Regions from separate parts of the Methylibium sp. Pch-M genome, predicted to be linked through region 1. Evidence: predicted binding sites of a transcription regulator. Region 1 holds the regulator's gene; the other holds the start of a gene.
What was found. The regulator FliA, encoded in region 1, starts transcription of late flagellar genes. The targets are predictions, from matches to a motif close to CTAAAGTTTNNNNNNNNNNNGCCGNTA.

Region 1 (3,407 bases):
GTGCCCCAGCTCTGGTAGGGCGCGTCCGGCTTCAGCGCGGGATCGAAGCGCAGCACCTCGAGGAAGTCGAAGCTCACGCGGTAGGGACCGGCCATCGCGAGGATGGCGCGGCGGTCGCGCTCGCGCGCGCTGAGACCGGGCTCGCGCAGCCGCTTCCAGGCCTCGCTGGCCGCGGTGTCGAGCTCGACCGGCACGCCGCGCGTGCTCGCGCCGCGCGGCTTCAGGGTCGCCTCGCCGAGCGGCCAGGCGAAGATGAACTGGCTGGGTGCGGCGGCCGGAGTCGCCTCGGTGTAGGCCGCAGCGGCCCAGGGCAGGGCCAGCAGCGCAAGCAGGCACAGCAGTGCGGGGGACTTCTTCATGCGGCGCATTCTGTGCGCGTTCGCGCTGCCGGCCGCAATGCACCTGCCGAATGTCCGGGCTTGGCGCTCGCCCATGAAAAACGGCGCCCCGGGGCGCCGTCCTGCGTCGATCGGGTCGGGCTCAGAACTGGAAGGCCAGCCGCACGCCGCCCCAGTGGCGACCGTTGACGGTGATCGGTGCCGCGGCTTCCTTCATCAGCACGAAGTTGCCGCCGCCCATGTCGCGCCGGTAGGTCTGCAGCAGGAAGGGCCGGGTGTTGCGCGCCGACGCGAGGCCGGTGCGGTCGTTGAAGATGCGGCGGTAGCGGCTGTTCGCGGTGTTCCACACCGGGTCGTTGCTGCGTTGCGGGTTGCAGTACTGGCGGTTGTGGGTGGCGACGTAGCCGTTGCGGTCGACCGCGATGCAGTAGACGACCTTCTGGTTCAGCGTCAGCAGGCGCTCCTGCACCTGCGGGAACAGCCGGTCGGCCAGCGCGACGAAGCGCGTGGTGTGCTGGGCCGGGTTGGTGCCGGGCACGGGCTGGTAGTTCTCGTCGAACAGGTCGGCGACGGCGATGGTGTGGGTGCGCAGCGCGTCCTCCAGCAGCTTGCTGATCTGCGAGGCGGCCTCCTGGACGCCGCGGATGTAGGGCGTGTCGTCGGTGTCGATGCCGCAGTCGGCCACCACCTCGATCATGTTCTCGCTGACCTTCAGGAAGGCTTCGCTGCGCGCCGTGGCACTGCCCAGCGTCTGGCTGGAGCGCTGCATCTCGCGGTCGATCGCGGCCATCTGCTCGTTCAGGCCGTCGCAGATCGTGCGGCTCTGCACCGCCGCGGCACTGATGCTGCCGACCCCGCCCTGCACCTCGGCCAGCGCCCGGTGGAAGGCGCCTTGCGGCGCCTCACCCTCGCGCAACTGGATCTCGCGCGCCAGCGCGCCGACGCGCTGGTCGAGCTCGGCCACGGTGCTCATGATCTGCTTCGACGAGGCCTCGACCTTGGCCGACAGGTCCTTCACCGCGTCGGCCACGACACCGAAGCCGCGTCCGGCCTCGCCGGCCCGGCCGGCCTCGACCGAGGCGTTGAACGCCACCAGGCGCGTCTGCAGCGCGATCTGCGTGATCTGTCCGGCCGCTGCCGCCACCTGGCGCAGCGTGTCGACGATGCCGCCCACCTCGGTACCCACCTGCTCCACCGCGGCGCGTGCGCGCTCCACGGCCTTCAGGCTCTCGGTGGTGGTGGTGCCGATGCCCCCTTGCGCGCGCTGCACCTCGCCCAGCTGGCTGCCGAGCGTCTGCAGCGCCTGGACCTGGCGCTGGTTGACCTGGTTGCTGTCTTCGATCAGGCCGCGCACCTCGGCCGCGTCACGGCCGAGACGGGAGGCCGCCTGGGCGATGCTCTGCACCGCCTGGCGCAGGTCGGGAGCTGGCGCCGCGACGGGGGCCGGGTCGGCGGCCGCGGCCGCGCTTGGGGTCTTCTTGAACAGGCTCAGCATGGTTGTCTCGTGCTCGTTTCTTCTTTGGGGTTCAGTGGTCGCGCAGCTTGGCGCGCAGCCGCGCGATCGACTGGCTGTGCAGCTGGCAGACGCGCGATTCGGTCACGCCCAGCACCGCGGCGATCTCCTTGAGGTTCATGTCCTGCTCGTAGTACATCCCCATCACGAACTGCTCGCGCTCGGGCAGGGTCTTGATGGCCTCGATCAGCGCGAGGCGCATGCGATGGTCCTGCAGCAGGGCCACCGGGTTCTCGTTCTCGTCGGCCACGTGGCGATCGAGGAAGTCGTTGTCGCCATCGTCGCCGGACATGTCCTCCAGATAGACGAGCTGCGTGCCGCGCACCTTGCCCAGCAGCTCCTGGTAGTCGGCGAGCGACAGGCCCATCTGCTTGGCGATCTCGCTCTCCGCCGGCGCGCGGCCGAGCTGCTGCTGCAGCTTGTGCACCGCGATCTCGATCTCGCGCTGCTGCTTGCGGTTGCCGCGGCTCATCCAGTCGCTGCCGCGCAGCTCGTCGAGCATCGCGCCACGGATGCGCTGGGTGGCGAAGGTCTCGAACTGCACGCCCTGCGCACTGTCGAAGCGTGACATCGCGTCGGTGAGGCCGATCAGGCCGACCTGGATCAGGTCGTCGATCTCCACGTTGGCCGGCAGCTTGGCGATCATCTGGTGCGCAAGACGACGCACCAGCGGGCTGTACTGCTTGATCATGGCGTTCGTTTCGAGGCGACCGGTGGCGGTGTACATGTCGGGCTCCAGGCGGTGTTCGGCGGTTCGTTCGGTCTTCGATCGGGGATTCAGCGCGACCGCGGCAGGCGCGAGCCCAGCGACGGCAGCGCGGAGCGTGCGCCGATCTCGCCGGCCAGTGCGCCGAACACGCTGTCGCTCACGGTGTGCGGCAGTGCGCAGGCGAGCTGTTCACGCGCCAGGCGCTTCAGCCGCAGGCTCGGGCCGTCGGTGGGCGCCTCGGTCGGGTCGACGGCCACCCAGTCGTGCAGCGTGGCCCCCAGGAAGTCGTCGGCGCAGCGCGCCATGCGTTCGGCCACCTTGGCAGCGCGCGGCGAATCGGGCGGGGCGCTGAACAGGAGGTCGTGCGTCAGCAAGGCGGCACGCGTCGCCAGCAGCTTGATGGCCGCATAGGCGTGCGTGACGCTGTCGGGCTGTTCGTCGCACAGCACGATGGGGCGCACGGTGGCAGCCTGCAGCTCCTGAACGCGACGCGCGAACAGGCGGGCCAGTTCGGTGGCGCTGGCATGCACCAGCAGCACATCGATGTCGGGAGCGGCTTCGGAAATGGCGTCGAGGAAGCCGGAGGTCGAGCCGCTCGCATCCACGAAGCGCAGCGTCAGGCCGCCGGCGGCGAGGTAGCTCACGTGCGGGCTCAGCACTTCCACGCCCTCGGCGAGGTCGAAGCTGGCCAGTTCGGCCGGCGCACGGGCGTTCTCGCCGGCGTCGACCACCAGGGTGCGCAGACCCTGCTCGGCGTAGGCGCTGCACAGGCGCTCCAGCAGCGCGCCGCCGAAGGCGATCTTCGGGTTGGACACCACCGGGATGCAGCGCATCGTGCGGCTCACGA
Region 2 (3,407 bases), 1.9 Mb from region 1:
AGGGGCGGGCGCCGTGGGTGGCCGCCGGCGGGTGGGGATCAGTGCAGTTGCAGGGCGCCCGCCGCCTTGCCCTTGCCGGCGCGCGCCGGCGGGTTGCACAGGCCGCAGGTGAAGTGCTTGCCGATCTCGTGCGGGTGCGTGACGAAATGCCCACCGCACTTCGAGCACTCGGTCATGGTCAGCATGCCGTTGTCCACGAACTTCACCAGGCGCCAGGCGCGGGTGACGGACAGCAGCGCTTCCAGGCCCTGGGCTTCGGTCTGCTCGAGGTAGAGGCGGTAGGCCTTGATCACGGTGTCGATCTCGTCGAGCGCCGCGACCTTGTTCAGGTACTCGTGGATGTTCAGGAACAGGCTGGCGTGGATGTTCGGCTGCCAGGTCATGAACCAGTCGGTGGAGAAGGGCAACTGGCCCTTGCTCGGCGACTTGCCCGCCACTTCCTTGTACAGGCGCAGCAGGCGCTCGTACGACAGGTCGGTCTCCGACTCCAGCACCTGCAGGCGCGCACCGAGCTGGATCAGCGTCACGGCACGTTCGATCTGCTTGGCTTCGGTGAGGATGCTCTTGTTGCGCATGGTGTCTGTCTCGCAGTGGTCGTCAGAGGGTGGCTCGGTATCCCGCGCCGGGTGTCGTTGGTCAGGCCGCCTCTTGATGGCGGCCCGCCATCAGGATGTTGGCGTGCAGGCGGCTGACGCTGTCGTTGGCGGCGCCCTTGCCGTGGTTGGTCAGCAGGCTCCACACCATCTCGTCGTCGACGCGCATGCGGCACAGCAGCGTGTTGCCGGAGGCGATCTTCATCATCTGCGCCGGGCTCAGCAGGCCGATCAGGTCGGCCGTCTCTTCCGAGATGCCGAGGCGGAACAGGGCTTGGTCGCGGTCGGCGCGGATCAGGCTCTGCGCCAGCATCAGGTAGGACAGATTGGCTTCGCGAATCTCGATCAGGATCTGTTCGGTGTTCATCAGGGTGCTCCTTGTGCGGTGGCCGGTCGTCTTTCGCTGGTGCAGCGGGTGTTCGTTTCAGCGTGAAATGGATTGTGAAGATCGGAGATGCACAGGAACATCAGCCCAGTTCTGTGGTTCGGGTCTCGCTTCTTCGACCGCCCGTGTCAGGCAACTTCCTACACGCCCCAGTAGGCGGCGGGTCGCTGCGGCCGCTCAAGTGGCGGCGGGAGATGCCGATGACAGCCGTGGTGAGGAGGAAAGTGCTCTTCCCGGCCAGGCTGACAGGAAACCCGCAGCCCTCAAGTTGCCAGGACGGGCTCCGATAACCCCCACAACGGGACCAAGCGATCGGTTCCGGGGTCCGGAGTAGGCGACCGATGTTTCGTAGAGGGCACAACCATTCCGCCCCTCCCACGAGATCTGAGGATGACGTACGCCGGGCGCAGCAGGCCCTCGAAACCCGCTGTCGGAGATCGAGGGTTAGTTCACGGTGATGAGGCTCCAGGGCCGAGCCACCGAGGCAATGCCGGCGCTGCCGGAGAGTCATTTCAACCGTTCAGGAGATTCAGATCATGGCTATGTCAGTCAACACCAACATCGTTTCGCTCAATGCGCAACGCAACCTCGGCACTTCGCAGTCGTCGCTGGCGACGTCCATGCAGCGCCTGTCTTCCGGCCTGCGCGTCAACAGCGCGAAGGACGACGCCGCCGGCCTGGCGATCGCCGAGCGCATGAACGCGTCGGTCCGCGGCCTCAACGTCGCGGCGCGCAACGCCAACGACGGCATCTCGCTGGCACAGACCGCTGAAGGCGCGCTGGGCAAGGTCGGCGACATGCTGCAACGCATGCGTGAACTGGCCGTCCAGTCGGGCAACGCCACCAACAGCGCCGACGACCGCAAGGCCCTGCAGGCCGAAGTCACGCAACTGCGCGACGAAATCGACCGCGTGGCGAAGAACACCAGCTTCAACGGCCGCAAGCTGCTCGACGGCTCCTTCACCGCGGCGGCCTTCCAGGTCGGCGCCGGCGCCGGCGACAACATCACGGTCGGCGCGCTGACCAACGCGGCGGCCAGCAACCTGTCGAAGATCACCTACGCCGAAATCTCCAGCGCCGACCTGGCGAAGGACGACACCGACATCACGACGCTGGACGAGATCGCCGACGGCGACCTGCAGATCACCATCGACGACGGCGGCGCCAACGAGCTGGTGGTCGAAGTGGGTGCGATCGCCGAGGCGAGCTCGGGTCTCGAGCGTCTGGGCCAGGTGGCCGAGGCGATCAACCGCAAGACCAGCGACACCGGCGTGTCGGCCTACCTGGTGGCCAACGACGACGGCACCTACAAGCTCGACATCAAGGCCTCGCGCCTGGATGCCGACGGTGCCGCCCTGGCGGTGGAGTTCACCGGCTTCGACACGACCACGACCGGTCTGGACGAAGGCGACGTGCCGGCCGAAGTGACCGACGCCGTGGGCATCGACGCGCTGAGCATCGAGACCGAGTCGGATGTGTGGGTGTCGATCAAGAAGATCGACAGCGCGCTGGACCAGGTGAACAGCGCCCGCGGTACCCTGGGCGCGATCCAGAGCCGCTTCGAGAACGCGGTGGCGAACATCCAGATCCAGGCGGAGAACACCGCGGCCTCGCGTGGCCGGATCATGGATGCCGACTTCGCGTCGGAAACGGCCAACCTGTCGCGCTCGCAGATCCTGCAGCAGGCCGGTACCGCCATGGTCGCCCAGGCCAACCAGCTGCCGCAGCAAGTGCTGTCGCTGCTGCGCTGATCGGCCTCCCCGCGGCGGCCTCCGGGCCGCCGGCCCCGGGAACCTCGGGCCCCGTCCGTCAGGACGGGGCCTTTTGCTTTCCGGGGCCGAAATGCGCCGGAAGTCGGCCTCTTTTCGATCCATCGTCACCCCCGCAGGTCACCAAGAATGGCTACACCGAACAGGTAAGCCGGCTTCGGGCCGGAGATCCTCGATTCTTCAAGGAGCATTTCCATGGCCCAGACCATCAACACGAACGTCATCTCGCTGAATGCCCAGCGGAACCTGAACACCAGTCAGTCCTCGCTGGCCACCTCGATGCAGCGGCTGTCGTCGGGTCTGCGCGTCAACAGCGCGAAGGACGATGCCGCCGGCCTGGCGATCGCCGAGCGCATGAACACCCAGGTGCGCGGCCTGAACGTCGCGGCGCGCAACGCCAACGACGGCATCTCGCTGGCCCAGACCGCCGAAGGCGCGCTGGGCAAGCTGGGCGACATGCTGCAGCGGATGCGCGAACTGGCGGTGCAGTCGGCCAACGCCACCAACAGCGCCGACGACCGCAAGGCGCTGCAGGCCGAAGTGAACCAGCTGCGCGACGAAATCGACCGCGTGGCCAAGCAGACCAGCTTCAACGGCAAAAAGCTGCTCGACGGCTCCTTCACCGCGGCGACCTTCCAGGTCGGGGCCAATTCCGGTGAT

Region 2: the regulator FliA is predicted to act here: its motif matches at 1,241-1,267, upstream of C1M51_RS14495 (flagellin).

The regions. Positions count from the first base shown of each region.
Region 1 is NZ_CP029606.1:1,072,860-1,076,266, reverse strand. It holds gene C1M51_RS05070 (DUF6607 family protein) at 1-359, opposite strand, end outside; gene C1M51_RS05065 (methyl-accepting chemotaxis protein) at 481-1,833, opposite strand; gene C1M51_RS05060 (RNA polymerase sigma factor FliA) at 1,865-2,578, opposite strand; gene C1M51_RS05055 (flagellar biosynthesis protein) at 2,629-3,407, opposite strand, start outside.
Region 2 is NZ_CP029606.1:2,999,254-3,002,660, forward strand. It holds gene flhC (flagellar transcriptional regulator FlhC) at 39-575, opposite strand; gene flhD (flagellar transcriptional regulator FlhD) at 637-960, opposite strand; gene C1M51_RS14495 (flagellin) at 1,515-2,729, shown strand; gene C1M51_RS14500 (flagellin) at 2,943-3,407, shown strand, end outside.